2 regions of the Virgibacillus salexigens genome follow, and region 2 is predicted to be linked to the other one. Evidence: predicted binding sites of a transcription regulator. Region 2 holds the regulator's gene; the other holds the start of a gene.
What was found. The regulator LexA, encoded in region 2, represses DNA repair genes until DNA is damaged. The targets are predictions, from matches to a motif close to CGAACATATGTTCG.

Region 1: a site for LexA is predicted at 3,235-3,248, ahead of recA (recombinase RecA). Genes of this name have one in related genera too.

What each region holds. Positions count from the first base shown of each region.
Region 1 covers NZ_CCDP010000001.1:2,340,255-2,350,896, reverse strand. The annotation lists gene BN990_RS11260 (DUF3388 domain-containing protein) at 1-295, shown strand, start outside; gene BN990_RS11255 (helix-turn-helix domain-containing protein) at 301-1,245, shown strand; gene pgsA (CDP-diacylglycerol--glycerol-3-phosphate 3-phosphatidyltransferase) at 1,321-1,899, shown strand; gene BN990_RS11245 (competence/damage-inducible protein A) at 1,896-3,143, shown strand; gene recA (recombinase RecA) at 3,317-4,354, shown strand; gene rny (ribonuclease Y) at 4,604-6,166, shown strand; gene BN990_RS11230 (TIGR00282 family metallophosphoesterase) at 6,279-7,076, shown strand; gene BN990_RS11225 (stage V sporulation protein S) at 7,183-7,443, shown strand; gene miaB (tRNA (N6-isopentenyl adenosine(37)-C2)-methylthiotransferase MiaB) at 7,639-9,207, shown strand; gene BN990_RS11215 (RicAFT regulatory complex protein RicA family protein) at 9,209-9,637, shown strand; gene cotE (outer spore coat protein CotE) at 9,764-10,327, shown strand; gene mutS (DNA mismatch repair protein MutS) at 10,469-10,642, shown strand, end outside.
Region 2 covers NZ_CCDP010000001.1:2,242,831-2,253,472, reverse strand. The annotation lists gene BN990_RS10690 (DMT family transporter) at 1-331, opposite strand, end outside; gene pdxR (MocR-like pyridoxine biosynthesis transcription factor PdxR) at 470-1,876, shown strand; gene BN990_RS10680 (DUF2200 domain-containing protein) at 2,193-2,543, shown strand; gene BN990_RS10675 (hypothetical protein) at 3,123-3,737, opposite strand; gene BN990_RS10670 (manganese catalase) at 3,986-4,846, shown strand; gene BN990_RS10665 (hypothetical protein) at 4,857-5,066, opposite strand; gene BN990_RS10660 (hypothetical protein) at 5,237-5,536, opposite strand; gene BN990_RS10655 (hypothetical protein) at 5,601-5,900, opposite strand; gene lexA (transcriptional repressor LexA) at 6,348-6,971, opposite strand; gene BN990_RS10645 (YneB family resolvase-like protein) at 7,255-7,893, shown strand; gene BN990_RS10640 (DUF896 domain-containing protein) at 8,015-8,245, shown strand; gene tkt (transketolase) at 8,359-10,362, shown strand; gene sirA (sporulation inhibitor of replication protein SirA) at 10,501-10,642, shown strand, end outside.

The DNA.
Region 1 (10,642 bases), 97 kb from region 2:
TAGCAAATTAATTGAAGGGGAGTATAACCCTGATAATATTTATATTATCGATGGAATGGTGTCGACAAGACGAGCGAATGAGCAGCACTGGCAATTAATTCGGGAAGTCATGCAGCTTCCTGCTATTAAAGTGGTAGAACATCCAGATATATTTGTACAATCAACAGAATACAAAATGGATGATTTTGACTATATTATTGAATTACGAAGTCATGAAGAAGAAGAAATTACTTATGAACCTGTTCAAAGACAACAATTTGGTCAAGAAGATGGTTTTTCGATGTTTGATTTTTAAATTGGATGGTGTTTGGAATGGAAATTGGAGCAAGACTAAAAGAGGCAAGGGAGGCAAAAAACCTCTCTTTGGAAAGCCTACAAGAAACAACAAAGATACAGAAAAGATATCTAATTGCAATTGAGGAAGGCAATTTACATATTCTTCCTGGAAAATTTTACGCAAGAGCTTTCATAAAAGAGTATGCCAATGCAGTAGGGGTAGATCCAGATGAACTAATGGAAGAATTCAAAGAAGAAGTTCCAAAAACGGAAGAACCGACGGAGGAGCATTACAGTCGGATGCAGCGATCGCGTAAAAATAACAATACCGATAAGCCATCATCTAACTTTTCCTTATTTCCTACCGTAATTGTAGTATTATTGATTGTCGGTATTATTCTTGTTGCCGTATTTTTTATTTCTCAAAGTATGTCTGGTAAGGGAGAAAATGAGCCTATTAATCAAGATGGGGATGAGGATGTCATTATTAATGATGACACAAGTCAAACGCAGGACTCCGAAACAGCTAGTGACGAAAACGAAGAAAACAAGGACAGTGCAGCGAATGAAAAATCGGAGGATGCATCTATTGATGATGAAGCAAGTCAAGAGGAAACAGAACCGAAGGGTGAATTTTCTACTGTAGAAAAGGGAACAGGAAATACGCCTGAATCAATTGTAGCATATAATTATACAGGTGAAGAAGTTACTGCAACCTTAGAAGCAGAAGGAGATACTTGGCTTGGAGTGAAATCGGAAAGTGATGAAATTTTCTTTGAAGAAGCTATGTTCAATGAAGAAAAGTCACCACTTGAAATCGATCTAACAGGACAAGAGCGTGTATTTTTCAAAATCGGTAATGCTTCTGTATTAACGATTACGGTTAATGGGGTTGAGATGGAATATCCTGTGGATTCAAGTACTGTAAGACAAAATATTTGGATAGAATTGAATCAAGAAGCTGAATAAATCAATTGACCCTTCCTTTCAACTTTTTGGAAGGGTTTATCACTTTTCGTTGAAATACTAGGAGGATAAAAACAAATGAATATACCGAATAAAATTACCATTTCTCGTATCCTATTAATTCCAATCTTTATCATTCTTATGAGTGTACCGTTTAATTGGGGAACATGGAATATTGGAGAAGCAGAGCTACCCGTATCTCATTTTATAGCTGGGCTGTTATTCATTATAGCAGCAGCAACAGATTGGGTAGATGGTCACTATGCCAGAAAATATAATTTAGTAACGAATTTAGGGAAATTCCTAGACCCGCTAGCAGATAAATTACTTGTATCCGCAGCACTAATTATTTTAGTTGAAGTGGGGGTAGCCCCTGCATGGGTTGTTATCATCATTATTAGTCGAGAATTTGCTATAACTGGACTCAGACTTGTTGCTGCGGGTGAGGGAATTGTGTTAGCAGCGGGTAGCATGGGGAAATTAAAGACAGCTACACAAATGGTGGCAATTGCTGTTTTACTGCTTCATAATTTTCCATTTTCCTATATTGGCTTCCCTTTTGGAGAAGTGATGCTATATATTAGTCTTCTATTCACTGTCATATCTGGTGTTGACTATTTTGTGAAAAATTGGCATGTGATGAGGGATTCTAAATGATAAAACAAGTGAAAGCAGAAATTGTTGCGGTTGGAACCGAATTATTGCTTGGACAAATTGCAAATACGAATGCTCAATGGCTTTCTCAGCAATTAGCCAACTATGGAATTAATGTCTATAACCATGTGGTTGTTGGTGATAACCTCACGCGTGTGGAGGAATCGTTCTATCAGGCACAGCAGCGATCTGATCTGATTATTGTAACTGGTGGTCTTGGACCAACCGATGATGATTTAACTCGGGAAGCTTTTCAAAACATCAGCCAACTTTCCATGATCGAACATCAACCATCCATGGAAAAGATAACAGCATATTTTGCCAAACAACAAGCAACAATGACGCCAAATAATCGGAAACAAGCAAGAGTATTTGAAGGTGCTGAGGTTTGGTTAAACAATGCTGGTATGGCTCCGGGGATGTGTGTGTCTTTTCAAAATAGAACATGGATCTTCTTACCTGGTGTGCCAAGAGAAATGAAAGCATTGGCAACGGAGCATCTGTTCCCGCTCGTTCAACAATTAGTAGGAAAAAATGAAATTATTAAGTCGAAAGTGTTGAAGTTTATTGGTATTGGAGAATCTAAATTGGAGCATGAATTGAAAGATATTATTCAAGCTCAAACAAATCCAACGATTGCCCCGCTAGCTCAGGATGATGGGATTGTCATTCGCTTAACTGCTAAGAGTGAGTCAGATCTTCAAGCTAGTCAACTAATTGAACATACAGAAGACCAGATAATAAATCGAGTAGGCTCATATTTTTATGGATCTGATCAAGACACGTTAGAAGGGAAAGTGATCGACCTTCTAATAAAGAAACAGAAAAAACTTGCAGTAGCTGAAAGTATAACTGGAGGTTTATTTACAGGGAAAATATCTTCTGTTTCTGGCGTTTCTTCTGTTTTTGAAGGTGGAATCGTCAGTTATGCTGCGCATGTTAAGCAACATGTATTAGATATTTCGGAAGAGACATTGACCGACAAGGGTACCATTAGTGAAGCATGTGCACTTGCCATGGCTAAAAATGTTGCTGCTAAGCTAGGAGTGCCTGTTGGAATAGGATTTACTGGTGTTGCTGGACCGGATGAGGTTGAGGGACAACCTGTAGGGACCGTGTATATCGCTATCTATGATGATGGAAAAGAACAAGTAGAAAAATGGATGTTTCAAGGTGATCGTAATACGATTAGAAATAGAGCCGTATTAAAGGGAATGGAACTTCTCTACAAATGGCTAAAATCATAAAATATAAGTTTAAATGATTATCATTTTAAATAATTTCATTACTTGGGTTAGCTGTAAATCTATTTTTATCTCATTTTCGCTTCAGAAAAAGGGAACATTTATTCGATTTATTGCTTGGCAAACGATGAAAAAGCATGTATGATAGAACTAGATTATTAAAGGAGGACGACGCTTTGAGTGATAGAAAACAAGCTTTAGATATGGCGTTAAGACAGATAGAGAAACAGTTCGGTAAAGGGTCTATTATGAAACTAGGCGAACAAGCAGAACAAAAAGTGGCAACCATCCCTAGTGGTTCATTAGCATTAGATGTAGCTCTTGGAATTGGTGGGTATCCTCGTGGCCGAGTTGTTGAGATTTATGGTCCGGAATCCTCTGGTAAAACAACCGTAGCGTTACATGCTATAGCTGAAGCACAACGTCAAGGGGGACAAGCCGCTTTTATTGATGCGGAACATGCGTTAGACCCTACTTATGCACGTGCTTTAGGTGTTAATATAGAAGAACTTTTACTTTCACAGCCAGATACTGGCGAACAGGCCTTAGAAATTGCTGAAGCACTTGTGCGTAGTGGTGCAGTCGATATTATTGTGGTGGATTCAGTTGCTGCCCTTGTGCCAAAAGCTGAAATTGAAGGTGAAATGGGTGATTCCCATGTTGGGTTACAAGCTAGGTTAATGTCACAAGCCTTACGTAAATTATCTGGAGCAATTAATAAATCAAAAACGACGGCGATATTTATTAACCAAATTCGTGAGAAAGTTGGCGTTATGTTTGGAAATCCTGAGACTACACCTGGTGGACGGGCGCTGAAATTCTATTCCTCCGTTCGATTAGAAGTACGACGAGCAGAGACGTTGAAGCAAGGGAACGAAATGGTAGGAAATAAAGCAAGAATAAAAGTAGTTAAGAATAAAGTTGCCCCGCCATTTAAACAAGCAGAAGTAGATGTCATGTATGGTGAAGGGATATCTAAAGAGGGCGAAATTATTGATATTGGCTCCGATTTAGATATTGTAAACAAGAGTGGTGCTTGGTATTCTTATAATGAAGAACGTCTTGGTCAAGGACGGGAAAATGCCAAGCAGTTCCTAAAAGAAAATACTGATATGATGGCAGAAATACATGCTGCAATTCGAGAGCACTATGGTTTAGACGAAGAGCCGAAAGAAGAAGAACAACAAGTTGGTCAAGAAAGCTTAGATGTATAATGCTATTTACATCCCCTTGCGATAGAAGCAAGGGGATTTTTACTATAAGAATAATGTATTACCAATATTTTCAATCAATATGAGGTGAAGTTGTGACGTTTCCTTGACATTCGTATAGTACACAATTAAAATTAAATTTGTATAGATTTATCATATCAATGATATAATTTATTGTTATTACACGCATTAAAACTGTTACATGCCGACAATAATGAATTGTACAATTTTATAGCAATAGGAGGTGAAATCATGGACAGTCTTATACTCATCTCCATTTTGCTTGTAATCCTAATCGTCGGTATTGTTGTTGGTTATCTGATTCGTAAATCTATTGCAGAAGCAAAAATCTCTAGTGCAGAAACATTAGCAAAGCAAATCGTTGATGAAGCACATCGAAATGCTGACGCTTCCAAGAAAGAAGCGCTTCTTGAAGCAAAAGATGAAAACCATAAGCTTCGTCAACAAACGGAAGACGAACTTCGTGAACGGAGAAATGAAGTTCAAAAGCAAGAAAATCGTCTGATGCAAAAAGAAGAAAATCTAGACAGGAAAAGTGAGTCACTAGATAAGCGTGAGCTTATGTTAGAAAAGAAAGAACAGTCTCTAACAGAAAAACAACAACAAATTGAAGAAATGGAAAGCAAAGTGGAAGCTATGATACAAGAGCAGCAAACGGAGCTTGAGCGCATTTCGGGATATACTACAGACCAGGCTAGGCAGATTATTTTAGAACGAATTGAACAAGATGTTGCACATGAATCAGCATTATTAATCAAAGAAGCAGAAAATCGTGCAAAAGAAGAAGCAGATAAGAAAGCTAAAAACATTCTATCATTAGCTTTACAACGCTGTGCTGCTGACCACGTTGCTGAAACAACCGTATCGGTTGTTAATCTTCCTAATGATGAGATGAAAGGACGTATTATTGGTCGTGAAGGTCGTAATATTCGAACACTTGAAACGCTGACAGGAATTGATTTAATTATTGATGATACACCGGAGGCAGTAATACTATCTGGATTTGATCCAATTCGTCGAGAAACTGCTCGTATAGCGTTAGAGAAACTCGTACAAGATGGGCGTATTCACCCGGCTCGTATTGAAGAGATGGTGGATAAAGCAAGACGCGACGTCGACGAATATATACGTGAAATCGGGGAAGAAACAACATTTGAAGTGGGAGTGCATGGCTTACATCCCGATTTGATTAAGATTCTTGGGCGTTTAAAATATCGTACAAGCTATGGACAAAATGTCTTGAAGCACTCAACGGAAGTAGCATACTTATCAGGTTTGCTTGCTGCTGAACTTGGTGAAGATGAAACATTAGCAAGAAGAGCTGGATTACTGCATGATATCGGAAAAGCAATCGATCATGAAGTAGAAGGAAGCCACGTTGAAATTGGTAAAGAGTTGGCTGTTAAATACAAGGAGCATGAGGTTGTTATTAATTCAATAGCTTCTCACCATGGTGATGAAGAGCCTACTTCGATTATTTCCGTGTTGGTAGCTGCAGCGGACGCGCTTTCTGCGGCTAGACCTGGAGCTAGAAGTGAGACGCTAGAGAATTATATTAAACGATTAGAGAAATTAGAAGAAATTTCGGAATCGTTCACAGGTGTAGAGAAATCATTTGCTATTCAAGCTGGTAGAGAAATTCGAATTATGGTGAAACCAGATGAAATTGATGATGTAGAATCTGTTCGAATCGCACGAGATATTCGTAAGCGTATCGAAGGAGAACTTGATTATCCAGGTCATATCAAAGTAACTGTAATTAGAGAAACGAGAGCAGTTGAATACGCAAAATAAAAAGTGGTCTGAGGGCCGCTTTTTATTTTGCGGTGGAATCAAGCTATGCTTTGACAATACATACCCATTGTGGAAAACTGAAAGTACTATAATAGATAGGATGATTGAATAAATGAAGATATTATTTATAGGAGATATCGTTGGATCTCCAGGAAGAAATATGGTACAAGAATACCTACCAAAATTAAAAGAAAAATACAAACCAAACCTAACAATCGTAAATGGAGAAAATGCAGCCTCAGGAAAAGGGATTACCGAGAAAATATATAAACAGTTATTAGATTGGGGAGCTCAAGTAGTAACTATGGGTAATCATACTTGGGATAAAAAGGAAATATATGACTTCATCGATGATGCTTCGAATATGATTAGACCAGCAAACTTCCCTGAAAACAATCCAGGAAAAGGAATCATTTATATCAATATTAATGGTGTGGAAGTTGCGGTAATTAATCTACAAGGAAGGACGTTTTTGCCGCCAATTGACGATCCCTTTACAAAGGCTGATGAATTAATAAAAGAAGCAAAACAAAGAACAAACATCATTTTTATCGATTTTCATGGTGAGGCAACCAGTGAGAAACAAGCGATGGGCTGGTATGTTGATGGTAGAGTAAGTGCTGTAGTAGGTACCCATACCCATACACAAACAGCAGATGAACGTATATTACCAGCAGGAACCGCATATATATCTGATGTAGGAATGACAGGCCCGTATGATGGTATACTGGGAGTTGATAGAGAATCGGTAATGAACCGTTTTTTAACTTCTATGCCAGTACGTTTTGAAATTACAAAAAAGGGAAGAAGCCAATTAAATGGTTTTTTTGTTACCATTGATGATAAAACGGGAAGGGCAAAAAGTGTAGAACGTATTTTAATTAATGATGACCATCCGTTTTTCATTTGATTATTTGAATGTTTTGAATTATTAATGCATAATAGGGTAATAAGCTAACATCTCCAGGAATATAGTAGGTATAGAACTATAATAGTAAATGAAGGAGGTACTAGTAATGGAAGTATTAAAAGTGTCAGCAAAATCAAATCCCAATTCAGTAGCAGGTGCACTTGCGAACGTCTTAAGAGAACGTGGATCAGCAGAAATTCAGGCCATCGGAGCTGGTGCACTAAACCAAGCTGTGAAGGCAGTAGCAATCGCCAGAGGATTTGTTGCACCTAGTGGAGTAGACCTTATCTGTATTCCAGCTTTTACTGATATTTTAATTGATGATGAAGAACGTACCGCAATCAAATTAATTGTAGAACCTAGATAGATATGACGGAAGAATAGAAAATAAAAGTGTTACGACTAATCGTAGCACTTTTTTTATGACAATAAGGAGATATAACTTATCTGATAGATGTCTTTTTATTGGAAGGCATCAGATTAATATTGTTAAAATAAATAGAAACGTTTATACTGTAATAATGGGAAAATTATCTTCCAATCAATAGAAAGGAGATATATCATGAACGAAGAACAGCGTAATCATCAAGCGCAAATTAAACAGGTCGATCCAATGGACAAAAGATCCAGTCAAGATAAACCTTTAAGTGAAAAGACTAGTGCAGATTTTGCGAAGTATTTTGAAACTACCTATGAACCACCAAATTTAAACAAAGCTAGAAAACGTGGTCGCGATAAAGTAAATGTTCATTATGATTTTGGTATTCCTGAAGATATGGAAAATATCGGTAAAGGCAAAAAGTTTTTAATACGTACATATGGCTGCCAAATGAATGAGCATGATACGGAAGTAATGGCGGGAATATTAACAGAAATGGGCTATGAACCTACTTCTGAAACCAATGAGGCAGATATTATCTTATTGAATACTTGTGCAATCCGAGAGAATGCTGAGAATAAGGTGTTCGGTGAAATTGGTCATTTAAAGCCGCTAAAGTTAGAAAAACCTGACTTGATTTTAGGAGTGTGCGGCTGTATGTCGCAGGAAGAATCCGTTGTAAACCGGATTATGAAGAAACACCAACATGTTGATCTTATATTCGGAACACATAATATTCACCGCCTGCCGCACCTTGTAAAAGAAGCAATGTTCGGTAAAGAAAAAATTGTTGAAGTATGGTCAAAAGAAGGCGATGTTATTGAAAATTTACCGAAAGCTAGAAAAGGAAAGATTAAAGCTTGGGTAAATATTATGTATGGTTGCGATAAGTTTTGTACATATTGTATCGTACCAATGACTCGCGGAAAAGAGCGAAGCCGCTTACCAGAAGATATTATTCAAGAAGTACGTCATTTAGCAGCTCAAGGTTATCAGGAAATCACTTTGTTAGGACAAAATGTAAATGCCTATGGAAAAGATTTAGAAGATATGGAATATGGCCTTGGTGATTTAATGGATGATCTTCACCGGATTGACATCCCAAGAATTCGATTTACTACCTCTCATCCAAGAGATTTTGATGATCGACTAATCGAAGTGTTAGCCAAAGGTGGTAATCTTCTTGATCATATCCACCTTCCTGTCCAATCTGGGAGCAGTGAAATATTGAAGAAAATGAACAGAAAATATACCAGAGAATCCTATTTGGAACTCGTTCGCAAAATAAGAGAAGCCATGCCTAATGCAACCTTGACAACTGACATCATTGTCGGATTCCCAAACGAAACCGAAGAGCAATTTGAAGAAACAATGAGTTTAGTTGAAGAAGTAGGTTTTGAAGCTGCTTATACCTTTATTTATTCTCCACGTGAAGGAACACCAGCAGCACGTAAAAAAGACGATGTTCCAGAAGAAGTAAAAAAACAACGGTTATATCGCTTGAACGAGTTAGTAAACAAACAATCTGCTGAATCAATGAAGAAGTATCAAGATAAAGTAGTTAAAGTCCTTGTGGAAGGTGAAAGTAAGAAAGATCCAGATATTTTAGCCGGTTATACAGAGAAGAACAAATTGGTTAATTTTAAAGGACCAACGTCTTCAATTGGTAAGATTGTAGAAGTAAAAGTAACAGAAGCGAAAACGTGGTCATTAAATGGTATAATGGTAGAAAAAACAGTTGAGGTGGAGTAGTATGGCTGAATACACACGAAAACAAGTACTTGATGAGGCCAAGAAATTAGCAGGCATGCTTGCAAGCACAGAAGAAATTGACCGCTTTAAGCAAGTCGAGGCTAAAATTAATGAAAACAAAAAAGTACAGCAGTTAATTACAAAGATAAAAGCATTGCAAAAACAAGCAGTTAATTTACAGGCTTATGGAAAAAAAGAAGCTTTAAAACAAGTAGAAGAGCAAATAGATATTTTTCAAGCTGAGATTGATGCTATTCCAGTAGTTCAGGAATTTAAAGAATCACAAGTGGTAGTAAATGATGTATTGCAGCTTGTTTCTGGAACCATCGCAAGAGAGGTTACGAATAATGTTATAGAATCAACTGGTGGCGATATCCTAGCTGGAGAAACAGGGTCTAAACTAAAAAACAAATCCGGTTGCAGCCATTAACAATTGGACAGGAAAATAATTTCCTGTCTTTTTTCCATCCTTTCTTCCTTTTTCATAAATAGCTATGCACTTTAGGTATTTGTCTTGCATAAAATGACTATGAAAAAAGAGGAGGTAAAGGTAATTATGAGTTTTCTAGATAATGAATATAGAGAGATCATTACGAAAGCGGTATGTGGCAAAGGTCGCAAATTCTCACAAGAAACACATTCCATTTCGCCATCACATAGACCTTCAAGTATTCTAGGATGCTGGGTAATTAATCATTTATACAATGCAAAGAAAAAGTCCAAAGACACAGTAGAAATCAATGGCAGCTACGATATTAATATTTGGTATTCGTATAATGATAATACAAAAACAGAGGCAATTACAGAGCGTGTAACTTATTGCGAAAAGGTTCCATTGTCTGTAAAAGATGACCACTGTTTAAATGATGACTTTGATGTGATTGCGAAAGTGATTCAACAGCCTAATTGTCTAAACTGTAATATTGAAAATAAAGGGCATAAAATTGTGGCGGAAATTGAGCGGGAATTTATTGTGCAAGTAATTGGCGATACGAAAATAGCCGTTCGTGTAGACCCTAAACGGGAAAAATTTGAAGATGACGATGACCATGTTTGGGATTATGAATTAACCGATGATGAACTCGAAGAAGTAGAACCAGATTTTCTTCATAAAGATTAAATAAAATTACGAGGGATTCTATTCCTCGTAATTTTTTTGTTTTGTGAAATGTGAATGATCGATCGTATCGATTCATCGAATGTCTGCGATATTATATGCTATAATAGCAGAAGAATACTTGGGATTTTTGGGGGATAAAACATGACAAAGAATACACCAATGATGGAACAATATTTAAAAATTAAAGCGGAGCATCAGGATGCATTTCTTTTCTTTCGATTAGGCGATTTTTATGAAATGTTCTTTAATGATGCGATTGAAGCGGCTAGAGAACTAGAGATAACTTTAACGAAGCGAGATTCAGGCAAGCAAGAA
Region 2 (10,642 bases):
CTGTGAATATAGGTGTTGTTGACACCAATAAACTAGCAACTCCTGCACTAACTGTTTGTTCTCCATAATTTAGTGCTGTCTGATAGGCTGAAAAGCCTAAAAAACCAAGTAATAAAATTATTGGAACATCGTTTCGTTCTGGTAAACGAATTCCTTGAATAACTGCTACAAGAACCAATGTTAATGATCCAATTAATAGTCGTAAAAGGGATAAATGTTCAGGTGAATAAGCAGTCAATGCAGCTCTTATCCCAGGGAATGCTGACGCCCATAATATATTTGTAAGCAAATGAGCAGAAGTGAGTTTAAAATTTATAGATTTTGTCATCAATACACCTCATCTTATATTTTAATCCAACCAGTTAATTCAGATATTTCTCATCTTAATATCACTTTGGTAAAATGTCTTCAACAGGTTAAACAGAAAAATACCAACCAATTTTAACTGGATTACGAAAAAGGAGTACTAATGAAAAAGCCAAAATACCAATTGATTGTTGATTTTATAAAAGAAAAAATTTCCAAGGGTGAGTGGGCGATAGGCGGTCGGATACCAAGTCAACGTCATCTAGCAAGAATGTTTGATGTCAATCGAAGTACAGTCATAACAGCACTAGAAGAACTAATGGCAGACGGACTGATAGAAGGAAAAACAGGAAAGGGGACTGTCGTAATCAATAACACGTGGACGTTGATGGGAAACCGAACCTCAACCAATTGGAATGAAAATGTCACATTAGGTATTCATAAACCGAGTGTTTCGACGGTACAGGAGATCAATAAAGCTGAATCTAATAATAATTTGATTCAATTAAGTAAAGGAGAATTATCTCCAGAGATGTTTCCTTTAGAAGAAATGAGGTCCATTGTACAAAGGGTTTCGAATCAACTGACACCCTTTGGGTATGAAGAACCAAAAGGAAATATAAAGTTACGCCAAGCAATTAGTAATTATCTAAAAATGAGAGGAATGGACATTTCCCCCTCATCCATTCTTGTGGTTTCAGGTGCACTTCAAGCTTTACAGCTTATTTCAATAGGACTTCTACAAAGAGGGTCAACTGTATTTTTAGAAGTGCCATCGTACCTTTATTCGTTGACTGTTTTTCAATCTGTGGGTATGGAGTTGAAGGGATTACCAATGGATAAGGAAGGGATTAAGGTGGATTCAATTTATCAGACAAAGGAAAGAGGAAAGAGTATTTTATATACTATTCCAACCTTTCATAATCCAACAGGTACGTTAATGCAGAAGAAAAGAAGGGAGGAACTCATTAAATACTGTGAAAGAGAACAACTTCCCATTATTGAAGATGATGTGTATCGTGATTTATGGATGGATTCCTCACCGCCAGAATCATTGAAATCAATGGATTGTCATGGGAATGTATTATATCTAGGGAGTTTGTCAAAAACATTGAGTCCTGGTTTGCGAATTGGTTGGATAGTTGGTTCAGAATCAGTTATTAACCGATTAGCTGATTTAAAAATGCAGTCGGATTATGGATCAAGTACGTTGTCTCAGCACGTTGCAACAGAGTGGTTATCTAGTGGATTATATGATCAACATCTTGAAACTGTAAGAGAACAGCTTAAAGTTCGAAGAGGTACGGCTTTAGAAGCTTTGAACAAACATTTAAGGTCTTATGCTACATGGGATATCCCAACAGGTGGGTTCTTCATTTGGATTAAAATAAAACCTATGTTTAAAGTGAAAAGACTGTTTGATAAAGCATTATCCAAAGGTCTGCTTCTTAATCCTGGTAGTATTTATGCAGAACACTCAGGACAGTTTATACGATTGTCCTTTGGGTTTGCTTCGCTAGATGAAATTAGAATAGGTATATTTCAGTTAAGTCAAATCATTAAAAACTAATAAGGACTTGGAGAGAATAGAAGAAATAGTTGGTGTAATAATAGAATTTGGTATGTTGACAGTACAATTCAATGAAGGAGGGCTTTAGCGAAATAGCCTTTTCTTTTAGAATAATGATCCTCTTGAATCATTACATTTAAGGATTTTAGTAGTTGATAAGAGAGGTTGTATCTATCCAGAGCTATAGTTTTTATAAAAAATGCATTAAAAAAGAGTAGAACAATTAATATTTAGGACAAGTATCAGACACTGTGTTAGGTGTTGCCTGATTAGTTTTGTGATAAAATGAAGAAAACCATAAACGAGGATGTGTATCATGACGAAACATCGGATTTATACAATGAGTTTCGCAAGTGTCTATCCGCATTATGTTACAAAGGCGGAGAAAAAAGGAAGGACGAAAGCAGAAGTCGATGAAATCATCCGTTGGTTGACAGGATATAGCCAGGGAGAGTTAGAAGCGCAACTGGAAAAGCAGATAAGCTTTGAAAACTTTTTTGCGGAAGCTCCTCAACTGAATGCTTCTCGAACTTTAATCAAAGGTGTAATTTGCGGTGTTCGAGTGGAAGACATTGAAGAATCAACAATGCAGGAAATTCGCTATTTAGATAAACTGATCGATGAATTAGCGAAAGGTAAAGCGATGGAGAAGATTTTACGAAACTAATGATAAACCAGAGATCACTGATTCTGTAATAGAAATAGAAAGAAGCGGTGTTTTTTTTGCGGATTAGATGTGAAGGGTACAAAAAAGCGTATATTGAACTGCCACACCCTCAACACAGAATTCTTTAGACGTAAGAGCCGATGGAAGACAAAATCTTACATATAGGTTACAAATTATGGTGTAAGTAGCATCTATTCTAAATAATAGTTTCGACAATCGATTTAAAACAGTTTTGTTGAAAGAAGCTGTTAATCCTAGTAATTAATAAAAGTGGTGAAAGTTTGAAACCAGTACCATGTATTATATCGGTTTTTCTTTGCATTTTCGTAGCATTTTTAAATTTTTCAGGACAGCATTATATATACGGCATCTCTATGGCTGTTACTTCTTTGTTTACCCTAAAGGAATTAATAAAGCTATCAACTAACAAAAATAGCAAACCATATTAGGGACAAACATTGGAAAAGAATTACCTTTTTTGATCTAGCTATAGATAATACAATTGTAGGTTAGAACTAGCAGGTAGTGTTACGGTAAAACGCGTTTAAAATATAGGATTTCAGAAAAAACGACAACCCTCTATTTCTCTCTATTAGTAATGGGTTCTGCTATAAGATTTGATAATGAATGTTCTGCATTCCTATTTCCATTTCGCGCTTCGATTTTAAATAGATAGACCATAATGCCACGAGGAACAATACCAATTAGTAACATGGAAATAAAATCAAGGGTTGTCGCAGATGGTTTTAAGTAGGCAAAAGCATTTATGTTCACTAAGACATAATTGTAGTATCCAAATATAAGTAAAACGGAAAAACCTATATATATAAGTAGAAATTTTTTCCATGAAGATGAGAATTGATATATTAACATAGTAATTAAGGGGACATCTGTAAAGACATCTCCGAAAAAATCTGGTTTAACAGGAGACAAAGTTATATAACTCGCCCAGTAACCAAAGTAATCTCCAATTGAATGATAAACTATAAATAACACGGACACGAAAGAACCAAAAAGGAGTATCTCTATTAATCGCTGTTTGTCCACAAAGTAAAAAAATAAGACATAACAAACAAGTACTAAAATGACAATTAAAAACCACTGAAGGGAAAATAATTCCTGATTAAGCCATTTATTTAAGTCTAAGTTGTTCAATTCTTTAGATTTTTGAAGTATTTCTTCATTGGTAACCATATGAATCTCCCTCATAAGCAAAGTTGTTTTTATTATTGTCAAGTCCTTTATATGTATTCAAAGTAAATCGAAGGTTTTTAAATTAGATTGCCATCTTATTGACAGGCGAATTACTCAGTTCAAAGGAAGAGTATTAGGTCAGACGATGGTGAAAAATTGATTTATATAAATAACACATAAGACAACTATTATACGACATATTGTAAGTTGGAAGTATAATGACAATTTACAATAAGGGAGTGTACCGCATGTTTTATCATGTGAAGGAATTACAATACCATGCTAAACCAGATCGACCTGATCCTGTATATGCCAAGAAACTGCAGGAAATTTTAGGAGGGCAGTTTGGCGAAATTTCGGTTATGATGCAATACTTATTTCAAGGCTGGAATACAAGAGGGGATGGGAAGTATAAAGATTTATTAATGGATACAGGAACGGAAGAAATTGCTCATGTTGAGATGATTGCAACCATGATAGCTAGGTTATTAGATGGTGCTCCAGATGTAGAATTGGAAGATGCAGTGAAAGATCCGGTAGTTGCTGCGATTATAGGTGGAACGAATCCGCAGCAAGCTATTGTTTCTGGGTTAGGTGCTATGCCTGTAGATAGTGTAGGAAACCGATGGACGGCTAGTTATGTAGCGGCAAGTGGAAACTTGTTAGCTGATTTCAGAGCAAATCTAAATGCAGAATCTCAAGGCCGCCTGCAAGTAGCTCGACTATATGAAATGACGAATGATGCTGGTGTTCGTGATATGCTCTCCTGGTTGTTAGCCCGCGATACGATGCATCAAAATCAATGGTATGCAGCTATATGTGAATTGGAAGAAAAAGAAAACATTGTAGTACCAAGCACGTTTCCTAGAGAATTAGAGAAACAACAAGTTTCCTATACGCTATTTAATCTATCTCAGGGAGACGCAAGCGCCGAGGGACGCTGGGCTCATGGCCCGAGTATGGACGGATATGGTACATTCAACTACGTAGATCGACCAATTGCTTTTGGAGGAGTACCTCATTTAGAACCAGCACCACCATATATTTACGATACACCGCTGTGGGCGCTTCGTAAATCTGATGATCCGCCCGGACCAAGTATGAAATAATAGTTTTTCATCATTTCCAAAGATACCAATTTTCTTCTTTTTTTATTTTATATAATTCACCTATTCTTTCTTCCACGAATCCTTTTTCTTTTAAACATTTTAAATAATAGGCAATATGATGTCGATCCTCATTGCTTTGTACATCATCTATTGCAATAAATTTGGGATAATTCTTGTTTAGTTCAATAAGTAAGCTGATCTCAATTAAAGAACATTTCATATGTATAGCATTTTTTAAATATCTTTCCATCATTTAATCACTCTCTTACGATGTAAATACCAAGTAATTATAGCAAAGTGGCTGCATATAAAATAGCTATATAACCTATTTTTTACAAAAATTTAAAAGTGTAGATATATGTAGAAATTAAGAAGGGAGCCTTCTTAATTTCATCGATTTGTTTGATTTGGTCGGATGATATCATTAACTTCTTTGACAGATGGTTTTTTTCTTTTAGAAATTAAATCGTCTAGCTTCTTCACAGCATCATCAAACTCACGATCGGATATCTGCTTTGAAGCTAACATTGAGCAAAGCATAGCATAAGCCATCGGTGTTGTATCTACAATTACATTTACATCTACATCGGAATTACCGCTGTGTCTTACGGTAGATTTGTTTGAAATTTGATTATCGGAGTGACCATTTTCATTCGGCCGGATTGGAAATAAATTGTTTGCTCTTGGCAATGAGTTTCCCTCACTTTCTAAATAAAGGTAGTGGGATATGAGACATATCCCACTTTCTTAATGCTTAATAGTCACATTTCTTCTTTTTCTTCTTCTTCTTTCTATCTGAATCACCAGCTTCGGATTCTTCATCAGAATCTGAACCACATTTCACATAGGAATTACCGCTATTAGAGACTTTTGCAAAGTTAAAATTACGATTTTTGTTCTTTAAATCGTTGTCGTTATCATTGTCGTTATCGTTTTCGTTAAAGAAGAATTCTCCGTCGAAGCTATCACCATTAGCATCAGTTACACCTTCTACATCGTCATTAGAGTTGTCAAAAACGCGGTTGTTTCTTCCACAGTTATGCTTTCTCCACATATCATCTTTTCCTCCTTTTCATTGAGATAATGCTATTATATTCAAGCAACGAGAAGCTGAAATGGCTTGTGTCTTATGTCAAAAGTTTGTTTTACTAGAAAAGATGACGTAAATCCATAGAATACAAGGTTTTGGTAATTGAAAATAAGGTAACTGTCTAGGAAGTATTTGGCTCATTTATGGGTAATAGAGGAGAAACTAGCGAAGATGACCAGCCCGTAATAGGCATTCATATAAGGGAAATATGTAAAACAGCTGTTAGGAAAAAGGCAGTTGTCTTAATTAATACCTTCAATGATAATAGCTTGTAGGTCGGACATGGACCGACAAGCAATAGTTTGTCTTTCATAAACAGCTCTCCTATACTTGGTCTTCCTTATTTGAAGATGCGGTTTTTGTTTACCACTTGATTACTGTTGTAGCAAAAAAACTGCCAAGCGGCAGTTTTTAATGAATAGTACGATATAATCCAATTACCTTCCCTAGGATGGTAACATTATCATAAATTAATGGTTCCATCATTGCATTTTCAGGTTGGAGACGTATGTGGTCTTTTTCTTTAAAGAATCGTTTCACAGTTGCTTCATCTTCATCTGTCATCGCAACAACAATATCACTATTTTGTGCTGTGTTTTGCTGCTTAACAATAACCATATCCCCATCTAAAATTCCCGCTTCAATCATACTTTCACCTTCAATCACCAATACAAATAAATTATCTTCTGGATTGGCACTAGTAGTTGGAAGCGGAATAAATTCTTCAATATTTTCTACCGCTGTTATCGGTAATCCAGCCGTAACTTTACCAATAACTGGGGCATACCTCGCTTCCTCTCTAGGAATTTGACTATCGTCTGAAAGATCAATCACTTCAATTGCTCGTGGTTTCGTAGGGTCTCTGCGAATATACCCCTTACTTTCTATTCTTGATAAATGTCCATGAACAGTTGAACTAGATGCTAGACCAACAGCTTCAGCGATTTCACGGACAGAAGGCGGATATCCTTTTTTCGTTACTTCATCTTTAATATAATCAAGTATCATTTGTTGTCTTTTTGATAGTTTGGTCATGCATTGATCACCTCGCGCATAGAATTAATTATTACTAGTTTACCATCGGGTAATTCTAAATGCAAACGTTCGTTCGAAAAATCGGTTGACAAGATCATATGTTCGTGTAATACTATAAACAGGAAAACGAACAACTGTTCTAAATGATGAGGAGGGATTTTTGCAATGTTTCAGAAACTGACAAAAACAGACGCATTTTACCTCATAGCCTTTGCACTAACTTTAGGTTTCTTATATTATTCTATTATTACAAGTTAAGGAATTTGGATAGGAGATTGGTATTTTGCGCGCCATTATATACTGTAGAGTAAGTACAGATAAAAAGGAACAAGAAACATCATTAGCAAGACAAAAAGATGAGTTATTAGAATTGGCTGCAAGCCATCAGTTTACAGTGGTAACTTGTATTCAGAAACAAGAAAGTGGATATAAAGTAGATCGTGAAGGTATATTTGAGATACTTGAATTAATTTCTGATGGGAAGGCAGATTGCTTACTTATTCAAGATGAAACTCGTTTAGGAAGGGGAAACACCAAGATTGCGCTTTTCCATCATTTACATAAATTAGAGATACCTATCTATACCTCTTATCATGAAGGAAAACTGGAATTATCCGAGGCGGATTCAATGGTATTACAAATTGTTGGGATTGTAGAAGAATACCAACGTAAAATACATAATGCAAAAATAAAAAGAGGGATGAATAAAGCAATTCAAGATGGCTATGATCCAACTAAAAATCTAGCTAACCAAAATAAAGCCCCAGGAAGAGAAAGAAAAACATTCCCAATAGAAGAGGTAGTACGATTAAGACAAAATAACTTAACCTTCAAAGAAATAGCCACAACTTTAAATGGTTTAGGTTATTCTGTATCCAAGGCAACGGTTCATCGCAGGTACCAAGAGTTTCAAAATACTTGAATATATGATAGGGTATAGGTAAGATATAAAGGCAAGAGCAACGTTTGTGTTCTTGCCTTTTTATGTTGAACAACACTAAGAATTCGGAAGTCACTGATAAACTCTAATGGAGGTTATATATATGCTTTCTAAAGAAAAAATCGAACGTATTAATGCGTTAGCAAAAAAGGCAAAAGCTGATGGGCTAACCGATAAGGAGAAGAAGGAACAACAAACATTACGCCAAGAGTACTTAAAAAATGTACGAAGTTCCTTCAAAAACCAATTTAAATCAATGAAGGTGGTAGATCCAAAAGGGAACGATGTAACACCTCAAAAAGTAAAGGATATGCAAAAAAAAGATAAAGAATAAAAATAAAGGAAAAGAAAAACAAATTAACGAAAATGTTGTTTTTGCTTGTGGCAACTAATGTTTCGTTATAAAATGATAAGAGTACAATGATGAAAAAGTGGAAGGGGTTTATTATGTCGAATACTATTGAGCAACAATCTATTAATACAATTCGTACGTTGTCGATTGATGCTATTGAAAATGCTAATTCTGGTCATCCAGGTTTGCCAATGGGTGCAGCACCTATGGCTTATACACTTTGGACTGATTTTATGAATCATAATCCGAAGCATTCTAAGTGGTTCAATCGCGACCGCTTTGTTCTTTCAGCTGGACATGGTTCAATGCTGCTTTATAGTCTGTTGCACTTATCAGGGTATAATGTAACCATTGATGATCTGAAAGGCTTCCGTCAATGGGGATCTAAAACTCCTGGGCACCCGGAGGTACATCATACGGATGGGGTAGAAGCGACAACAGGTCCACTTGGACAAGGTATTGCAATGTCTGTTGGAATGGCAATGGCTGAAGCGCATCTTTCAGCGAAATTCAATAAAGACAACTTCAACATTGTTGATCACTACACCTATGCTATTGTAAGTGACGGTGATTTGATGGAAGGTATTTCCCATGAGGCTGCTTCCTTAGCAGGCCATTTAGGATTAGGGAAATTAATTGCCTTATATGATTCGAATGATATCTCACTTGATGGTGATTTAGATCGTTCTTTCTCTGATAATACAGAAGAGCGTTTCAAAGCTTATGGATGGCAAGTCTTAACAGTAAAAGATGGAAATGATCTAGATGCTATACGAAATGCCATCAAATTAGCTCAAGAAAATACAGAACAGCCTACTTTGATTGAAGTGAAAACCATTATTGGATATGGTTCACCGAATAAATCAGCATCAGCTGCATCTCATGGCGCACCATTAGGTGGAGATGAAGTAAAATTAACAAAAGAATTCTATAAATGGACCCATGATGAGTTTCATGTCCCTGAGGAAGTTTATGAAGATTTTAATGAAAAAATTGTAAAAGATGGTGCTGAAGCGGAAGCATCATGGAACAAGTTATTGGATTCTTACAAGGAAACATATCCGGAACTTGCACAAGAATTTGAATTAGCATTAAAAGGTGATTTACCAGCAGGATGGGAAAAAGAATTACCAGTATTTGAACCAGAGCAGGATACATTAGCTACTCGTGCTTCATCTGGGAAAGTACTTAATGCCATTGCTGATACAGTTCCAAACTTCTTTGGCGGCAGTGCTGATTTAGCAGGTTCAAATAAGACGACGATTAATGAAGAAAATGATTTCTCACGTAATCATTATGCAGGAAGGAATATTTGGTTTGGTGTCCGTGAACATGCTATGGGCGCTGCATTAAATGGAATGGCATTGCATGGTGGATTGAATGTTTATGCTGGTACATTCTTTGTATTTAGTGATTATTTACGACCTGCAGTACGACTATCTTCTATTATGAATATGCCAGTAACCTATGTATTCACTCATGATTCGATCGCAGTTGGTGAAGACGGTCCAACACACGAACCAATTGAACAATTAGCTTCATTACGAGCAATGCCAGGTCTATCGCTAATCAGACCAGCAGATGGGAATGAAACTCAAGCTGCTTGGCGCTTAGCATTAGAATCAACTGATACGCCAACAGCGCTTGTATTAAGCAGACAAAATCTTCCTACTTTAGAAGGAACGAAAGACAATGCATATGAAGGTGTAAAACAAGGAGCATATGTTATAAGTGACGCTGAAAAAGCGACACCAGATGCAATCTTAATTGCAACAGGCTCTGAAGTTCAATTAGCAATTAAATCTCAAGCTGCATTAAAAGAAAAAGGTATGGATGTACGAGTTGTAAGCATGCCATCTTGGGACCGTTTTAATTCTCAAGATGATACGTATAAGCAAAAGATCCTTCCTGCAGAAGTGAAGAACCGTGTTGCAATCGAAATGGCTTCTCCATTTGGCTGGGAACGTTTCGTAGGTGAACATGGAAAAGTAATTGGTATTGATACATTTGGCGCTTCTGCTAAAGGAGAAAAAGTAATAGAAGAATATGGATTTACTGTAGATAATGTTGTTAAACAGGTAGAATCTTACGTAGATTAATGCATATATAAAGATGGTCTATATTGTTTAGACCATCTTTTTTTGGCTTCGACAAAAGAAGTGGTTTTTTGTAATACAAACTGACAGATTTTTAAATTAGAATACGTAATAATAGTTTTTATAGAGGAGGAAAAGACTATGTATACGTATTCTATATTTTGGATAAAAGAAGAAGTAGCTACCCATTACTTCCATAAAAGTGGCATCTTATATCGATTCTTCAAAGATTATCAAACAGATCCAGAAAGAGAGGATTTATCTAAACAGTTTAAATTTATTA